DNA from 2 places in the Pseudoalteromonas sp. M8 genome. Region 2 is predicted to be linked to the other one. Evidence: predicted binding sites of a transcription regulator. Region 2 holds the regulator's gene; the other holds the start of a gene.
What was found. Region 2 encodes ArgR, which controls arginine synthesis, uptake and breakdown. Its sites were predicted from a motif close to ANTGAATANNTATTCANT; they were not measured.

Region 1 (4,384 bases), 1.7 Mb from region 2:
CAAATATTGTCATAACGACCTCCAATAAGCTACTTGGTGTGGTTTGCGGATCACAGATTTGGAAAGGTTACTTAAAGCTTAGTCGCGATATGAAGAATACCCAAAAAAAACTAGATTTTTTATGTATTAATGTTGAGTTACAGACATAAAAAAGGGCGCTGTTGCGCCCCATTGTTGCATCAATACTGATAGTTGATGTTAAGCTAGGTTGCTGTTTGCGAAATCCCAGTTAACAAGTGCCCAGAAACCTTTAAGGTAATCAGGACGAACATTACGGTAATCGATGTAGTAAGCGTGTTCCCACAGGTCAACTGTGATGATAGGTGTAACACCTTCTTCAGTCAGCGGCGTTGCTGCATTTGAAGTGTTAACGATATCTAGAGAACCGTCAGCTAGTTGTACTAACCAAGTCCAGCTTGAACCAAAGTTGTTAACTGCTTTGTCGTTGAAAGCTTCTTGGAATGCTGCGAATGAGCCCCATTTTGCATTAATTAGTTCAGCAACTTTACCTGTTGGTTCGCCACCTGCATTTGGCGCAAGGCTGTGCCAGTAGAAAGTGTGGTTCCAGATTTGAGCAGCATTGTTGAAAACACCACCTTCAGAGCTACATACGATCTCTTCTAGTGATTTACCTTCAAAGTCAGTACCTTCGATAAGACCGTTAAGCTTTACAACGTATGTGTTGTGGTGCTTACCGTGGTGGAATTCTAGCGTCTCTTGAGAAACGTGCGGCTCAAGAGCATTTAGTGCATAAGGTAGTGACGGTAGTTCAAATGCCATATTAATCTCCATTTTTTGGTTGATTTGCCAATAACGCATACGAAAGGTAGCTAACATCAGCCCACTTTTCTATACCATTGGCCTATATAGTGATACTATAATTCCTGACTATTTTACTCAAGTTTTGGCAAACAGCAATGCGTGCCAGTGACTTAATGACTTATAATACACATTCTTTGTGAACATATGCCGAATAGAAGTCAAAGCGTAGAACATCGTGACAGGCGGTTATGCTTATTTTAGCCATGGCAGCTAAGGTTCTATCGCTGCTTAAAGTTTGGCATTATGAATGCAACAGGTGTTGTTAAGGTGAGTAGCAAGCTAAAACGCCGATGCTAAACTAAATATTGATAAGCATTGGATGAAACGTCATTTTGAGGTAACTAATGGAAACTATTGACAAGATTAAACAGCAGATCGAAGAAAATCCAATTATTCTATATATGAAAGGGTCGCCAAAACTCCCTAACTGTGGTTTCTCTTCGCAGGCATCTCAGGCTTTGATGGCGTGTGGTGAGCAGTTTGCTTATGTTGACATTTTATTAAATCCAGACATTCGTGCTGAACTACCGCATTATGCGAACTGGCCAACTTTCCCTCAGCTTTGGGTAGAAGGTGAGTTAATCGGTGGTTGTGACATCATCATTGAGATGTTCCAAAAGGGTGAGCTTCAACCTCTTATTGCTGAAACAGCAGCTAAATATAAGAAAGACGAAGCAGCAGCGGAATAAGCTAACCGCTAATGGCAGAGTAGATACTCTGCCATGCTTTATTTTCTAAAAATCTTCTAATATCTTCCTACCTACTTTTCTTAGCAAGTCTTTTTGTCTGCTGTTTGGTTGAAAACCGGCAGTTCATTGAATTTAAGATATCTACACTTTCATTAACGCTATCCGCGCTTATCTAACTCAGAGCTACTCGCTTATTTTTATCAACTTAAGTTGACGTTAGCGTCAAGCTAAAAACGCGCTCTGTTTTGCATACCTATATAAACAGTGTAATCGAACGCGCTCCGATATTGAGTTTTACAAAACTGAAAAGTGAATAATTATTCATTTTTATCAGAGTTTACGTTTACGTAAACGTTTATTCCTGATTGTGTTTTGTTGCATTTTTATTGGTGTGATACCGGTGTCATTTTACAAATTTATATTCACTATTTTCAAAGTGGCAAATTTATTACGGTTTTGGCTAACTTGTCTTACCAATGAGAAATATTCAAGTTTATGAATATGTATTCATATTTGTGTTGACTCTACTTTCAATCAAGGCTAATTTTGAATATCTGCCAGCATTTCGTCGTACCGTCATGGGCTGGCCGTTGTAGCAAGGGGAGGAGTCTATGTTATACGACTCAAAATTAGAAAAAGATAACTGTGGATTTGGCTTGATTGCGCATGTAAGCGGTCAGCCGAGTCACAAACTGATCCGTACAGCAATCACAGGTTTGGACCGCATGCAGCACCGAGGTGGTATTTCTGCAGATGGCAAAACCGGCGATGGCTGCGGACTGTTATTACAAAAACCGGATAGTTTTTTTCGCGCCGTCGCAGCTGAAAATGATTGGCATGTGGGCAAAAACTATGCGGTAGGTATGCTATTTTTAAATCAGGATCATGAGCTTGCAGCTGCGGCTGAGAAAGTGATCAGTGAAGAATTAGAAAAAGAAACACTGACGCTCATAGGTTGGCGTGAAGTACCCACCGATCCATCTATGTTGGGTCCTATTGCTAAAGCACAATTACCGCAGTTTAAACAGGTTTTTGTCGGTGCGCCTGAAGGGTGGCGTCCTAAAGATTTAGAGCGTCGTCTTTATATTGCAAGACGACGCATCGAAAAGCGTTTAGAGCAAGATGAGCAGTTTTATATTTGTAGTTTGTCCGGTTTGGTGACTATCTATAAAGGCTTAATGATGCCTGCGGATCTACCGAATTTTTATACTGATCTTGCTGATATGCGGATGACCAGTGCGATTTGTGTATTCCATCAGCGCTTTTCAACCAATACACAGCCTCGATGGCCGTTGGCGCAACCGTTCCGCTATTTAGCTCACAATGGTGAAATCAATACTATTGAAGGTAACCGTCAGTGGGCGAGAGCGCGTGCTTACAAGTTCGCGTCGCCGTTATTACCAGACTTACAAAATGCGGCACCGTTTGTCAATGAAACGGGTTCTGACTCGTCTAGTTTAGATAACATGCTAGAGCTATTTTTAGCTGGTGGCATGGACTTATTCCGCGCTATGCGTATGTTAGTGCCACCTGCATGGCAGAAAAATCGTGCCATGGATGAAGACTTACGCGCATTCTATGACTTTAACTCCATGCATATGGAGCCGTGGGATGGCCCAGCTGGCATCGTGATGTCTGATGGACGCTTTGCTGCCTGTAATTTGGACCGTAACGGTCTTCGTCCTGCCCGCTATGTGATCACGCAAGACGGCTTTATTACGCTTGCCTCGGAAGTGGGCATTTGGGATTACGCGCCAGATGAAGTTATAGAAAAAGGTCGCGTGGGTCCAGGTGAATTACTGGTGGTTGATACCTTACATGGCAAGATTTGGCAGTCCGATGAAATCGATCAAGACCTGAAATCCAGACACCCGTACAAAACTTGGCTTGAGCAAAATGTTAAGCGTTTAACGCCATTTGAAGCGCTAGATGAGAAAGCAGCTGGCAAGCGCGATCTTGACGACGAAACTTTGCTGACCTATCAGAAGCAGTTTGGTTATACCAATGAAGAGCTCGACCAAGTGATCCGCGTAATGGGCGAAAACGGCCAAGAAGCAACCGGCTCAATGGGTGACGATACGCCATTTGCAGTGCTATCTGAAGGACACCGTTCGATATTTGACTACTTCCGCCAGAAGTTTGCTCAGGTCACGAACCCGCCAATCGATCCATTACGGGAAAATCATGTAATGTCACTGGCGACTTGTATTGGTCGTGAGCAAAACGTTTTCAACGAAACCACAGGTCACGCTAAACGTTTGCAATTTGCCTCGCCAGTATTGACTTATTCTGACATGCAGCAGCTATTAGCCGCCGATGATGACCATTACTGTGCGTGTAAAATTTCATTGATTTACGAGATTGAAGAGTCATTGCAAGATGCAATCAAGCGCATTTGTGATGAAGCCGTTGCAAAAGCAGGTTCTGGGTGCGTGATGTTAGTGCTCAGTGACCGAGAAATCGCTGCAAGTAAACAAGTTATCCCAGCGGCGATGGCCGTGGGGGCAGTACAAAGACGACTAGTGGATGGCAACCAGCGTTGCGACACCAATATTTTGGTTGAAACAGGTAGCGTAAGAGATCCGCACCAGTTTGCTGTTTTGTTAGGTTTTGGCGCAACAGCGATTTATCCTTATCTAGCCTACGAAACCCTTGTTGCAATGTGTGATAAGAAGATCATTAAAAAGTCTTACCGCGAGGTGACTTTGTCTTATCGCGGCGCGATTAACAAAGGTTTATACAAAATCATGTCGAAGATGGGGATCAGCACCATTGCTTCCTATCGTTGTTCGATGTTGTTTGAAGCCGTCGGTTTATCCGATGAGGTGGTTGAATTGTGCTTCAAAGGCGTTGCAAACCGTATTAAAGGTGCG
Region 2 (4,384 bases):
TTTTTGCTCGACTTCCAGTGCTTTGGCTTTTTGGATACGTAAAATTTCGGTTTCGCGTTCGCGTTCGATAATTTCAATTTGGCGAGAACGCGTGACTTTTTCTTCTTCTATGCCGAGTAAGCGAAGGCGATTTTGCTCTGCAACATCGATTTCGCGTTGTTTGTTGTGTTCTGCAATTGCAATTGCTTCGTCTGCTTTGAGGCGTGCTTCTTCGGCTTTTAAGCGCTCTTCATGCTTAACACGTTCAGCTTCAGCGGCTTCACGAGCGCGCACTGATTCGATTTCACGGCGCTGTCTCGCGCTGGCATCTTCTCGTTGACGCTCGACTTCTGCGGCTTTTTCAAAGGCTGCTTGGTTTTGGTTGTCGATTTGCGCTTTTTCATCGCATTTAAGTTGGTTAGTTTCCACGTTTTGGCGCGAGGTTTTTTCGGTAATACGGCGAATACCTTCAGCGTCAAGAATGTTATTTGGATCTAACTTTTCGATAGAGGTTTGTTCAAGATAATCAATCGCCACATCCTCTAACGTATAGCCAGATAAATCTTGTCCAATCACTTCTTTAATAGAATCTCGGAACTCATTACGATGTGTAAATAGCTCCTCAAAATTCATGCGCTTACCAACGGTTTTCAAGGCTTCGGAGAATTTTGCCTCAAATAATGCTTGTAAGGTTTCTGGTGCAGATGCGCGGGCACAGCCAACTTGTTTCGCAACACGTAGGATATCTTCTTTGTTTTCGTTTACGCGAATGTAAAAAGTAATGGCGATGTCAGCACGGATATTATCTTTACAGATCAGGCCGCTGTTTTCACGACGCTCTAATACCATGCGATTAGTTGAAATATCCATGACTTCCATTTTATGGATCACAGGTAGTACGATGCCGCCCGTTGTCGTAACATCAGGTTCGTTTTTCATCTTGTTGATGATCAGTGCCTGACCTTGTTCAACCTTGCGGTAGAACTTTCCAATCAGAAGTAGAATGGCAAAAATAATGACGATGGATATACCCACGATTGTGAGCACTGGTCCGAGGTTGTTTAGAAATTCCATGTTTTTTCCTGCGTTGCGCTATGTTGTTTGAGTTGGTATTAGCTGTATCAACTCGTTCCTAAATTCCGTTATTTTCTGTATTATTACCAAGGTTTAGCCACAATAGTGTAGCTATGTGTAAGGGGGTCGTGTTCGATAAGTAAGGCACTGTCTCCTAGTGTGAAGGTGTTATCTTCATCCGAGCGTACTTCAATGAGTTGATCCGTTCCTTGAATATATACTCGGGCTTGGCCAAAAGTGTTACTGACTCTTGATGTTGCAATGACGCATTCGAGCCCAACCAGCGCTTGCTTCGATGTGGTTTCTTGGCTTTCGAAAAAGCGCCGTAATGGCCGTACAATCACGGCGGTTAGTGGTAGTGCAACAATGAGGCTGACGAGCATAAATGCCGTTCCCACCAGGTAGTAAAAAATGCCATTACCCAGTAGGTAAGCAAAAAATTGTTGTACATAAATACTGACAATCCAGCCCAGCGCGATGATTAGGCTCAGTGAAATACTCACTGGGACGCCACCAAAAGCAACCTCCCAAAAAGAACCAGAACTTGCGCCTTCGGCTTCAATATCAACATCGCCTTCTAAGATATCGATATCAGCAAAACCGAGTAAAGCAATTAACCAGAACAATAGCACTATGAGTAATAGTGTTGAAAAAATAACAGTGGGAAACGTAAATACAGTATTTAAAAATTCCATTGTTGCTCCTTGACTCCTTGCTTTTCCTTTTTAAGTGGTTAAGTAAGCAAGTAAACTGGCCCACTCAACGTCATCAGGCGCTTTTTGGGCCTATCAAAGCGGTGAGTTCCGCATCATAGGATAGTGAGATGAATGAGTGAAAAGAATAGCGTGCGTGTCCGATGGGTTATCGACATCGCAGGAAACAAGTCCGAGAAGCTAGTCAATCAGCTTAAAAACTATCCATGCGTAGTGAGAAAAATCTCACCTTGCGTTTCTAAAGTTGCCACACAAGGACATATTATGTCAAACATTTTTTTGCTGTAAAGATAAGCAGTTTATTCTGTTTATTGTGATAGTGGGAAAGCGTGTTTGTTGGGAGGAAAGTACCAGAGTAAGTGCTAACTTGTGAGTTAGCACCGATAAAAATAATAGACTAAACGTTATCGAACAGGGTTTTTACTTTATCTAAAGTAACGTCGATTTCAGATACTTTGGCAGGGGCAATAAAAATCGTGTCATCGCCAGCGATGGTACCTAATACGCCGTCTGCGGTGCCTAATGAGTCAAGTAGTCTCGCAATTAACTGTGCAGCACCAGGACTGGTTCGAATAATAATCATCATTTCGTTGTGCATAATATCAACGACTAACTGACGCAAAGGGCTTTTTGCTGTTGGCACGCTCATTTCTGCGGGTAAACAGTAAACCATTTCTTGCTTAGCATTACGTGTACGTACAGCACCAAACTTGCTCAGCATGCGCGATACTTTACTCTGACTGACGTTGTCAAAACCTTGTTGTTTTAGAGCATCAACAATTTCACCTTGAGAGCCAAAGTTTTCTTCTTTTAAAATGGCTTTAAATGCTTTGATCAGTGCTTCTTGTTTTTCTTGCGGCTGCATAGTCTGTCTTCTTTTACGGCTAATCTTTAAATTCTACACAAAACCACCGAGATTCCCAAATTTGCGCGACCAAAATGGCAGTCGTAAAGCATAAGTGGACAAAGTGTCGCGATCTTTACACTTTTATTTAAGACATTAGTCAAAAAATCTCGAAAATAACCGTGATTAATTTGTGTTTAACAGCGCTTTTCATTATCTTTACTGCACACTCAATTCCACCTTCAAATTATGGAGAATTCAAATGAAAGTTGCTGTATTAGGTGCCGCTGGCGGTATCGGTCAAGCTCTATCTTTATTGCTTAAAAATGGTCTTCCAGCTGGCTCGGAGTTAGCGCTTTATGACGTTGCACCTGTTGTACCTGGTGTTGCAGTTGACTTATCTCACATCCCAACTGCGGTAAAAGTAGCGGGTTATGGTAAAGACGACCTAGACCCAGCTCTTGCAGGTGCTGACGTAGTGCTTATCCCTGCTGGTATGCCTCGTAAGCCTGGTATGGACCGTGCTGACCTTTTCAACGTTAACGCAGGTATCATCAAGACACTTGCTGAAGGTATCGTTAGAAGCTGCCCTAAAGCACTTGTTGGTATCATCACAAACCCAGTAAATGGCACGGTACCAATCGTTGCTGAAGTGTTCAAAAAAGCAGGTACTTATGATCCAGCTCGCGTATTCGGTGTAACAACCCTTGACGTTATCCGCGCTGAAACCTTCATCGCAGAGCTTAAAGGTCTAGACGTTGCTGAAGTTAAGATCCCAGTAATTGGTGGTCACTCAGGTACTACAATTCTACCTCTACTTTCTCAAGTTGAAGGTGTTGAGTTCACTGACGAAGAAGTTGCTGCACTAACGACTCGTATCCAAAACGCGGGTACTGAAGTGGTTGAAGCTAAAGCGGGTGGCGGTTCAGCTACACTTTCAATGGGTGCAGCAGCAGCACGTTTCTGCTTCTCACTAGTGAAAGGTCTACAAGGTGAAGAAGTACTTGAGTACGCATACGTTGAAGGTAACACAGGCGATGCAACATTCTTTGCACAGCCAGTTATCCTTGGTAAAAACGGTGTAGAGAAGTTACTTCCTTACGGTGAGCTAAGCGCGTTTGAGCAAAAAGCAAAAGACGACATGCTAGCGACACTTGAAAAAGACATCAAAGAAGGTGTTGATTTCATGGCGTAAGCCAGATTGATATAAAAAAACCAGTCGCCTCACAGTGACTGGTTTTTTTATGTGTGATTATTCTTAGTGAAGAATACGTGCTCTGATAGTTCCTTCAACTGCACTTAACTCTTTCAACGCCACTTCAGAGTGGTCGCTATCGACGTCGATAACCACGTAACCAATAGATTCATCCGTTTGTAGGTATTGCGCCGCAATATTGATACCGTGCTGAGCGAACGCTTGGTTGATTTGCGTTAGTACACCTGGGCGGTTTACGTGTACGTGTAATAAACGACTTCGGTTTGATAATTCTGGTAGAGAAACCTCGGGGAAGTTGACTGCCGTGACTGTTGAACCATTATCTGAATACTTCGCCAACTTACCCGCGACTTCTACACCGATGTTTTCTTGTGCTTCTTGGGTAGAACCACCAACGTGTGGGGTTAGCAGTACATTGTCAAACTCGCGTAGTGGTGAGACGAATTCTTCATGATTAGATTTTGGCTCAACGGGGAATACATCAATAGCAGCGCCGGAAAGTTTCTTTGCCGCTAATGCTTCAGCTAAGGCGTCGATATCAACAACCGTTCCGCGTGA

Region 1: a site for ArgR is predicted at 2,006-2,023, ahead of gltB (glutamate synthase large subunit). Genes of this name have one in related genera too.

Annotation. Positions count from the first base shown of each region.
Region 1 is NZ_CP047240.1:1,680,459-1,684,842, forward strand. It holds gene GSF13_RS12220 (PrkA family serine protein kinase) at 1-13, opposite strand, end outside; gene GSF13_RS12225 (Fe-Mn family superoxide dismutase) at 199-780, opposite strand; gene GSF13_RS12230 (Grx4 family monothiol glutaredoxin) at 1,167-1,511, shown strand; gene gltB (glutamate synthase large subunit) at 2,123-4,384, shown strand, end outside.
Region 2 is NZ_CP047240.1:3,366,970-3,371,353, reverse strand. It holds gene GSF13_RS20030 (SPFH domain-containing protein) at 1-1,053, opposite strand, end outside; gene GSF13_RS20025 (OB-fold-containig protein) at 1,137-1,748, opposite strand; gene argR (transcriptional regulator ArgR) at 2,164-2,631, opposite strand; gene mdh (malate dehydrogenase) at 2,873-3,805, shown strand; gene serA (phosphoglycerate dehydrogenase) at 3,869-4,384, opposite strand, start outside.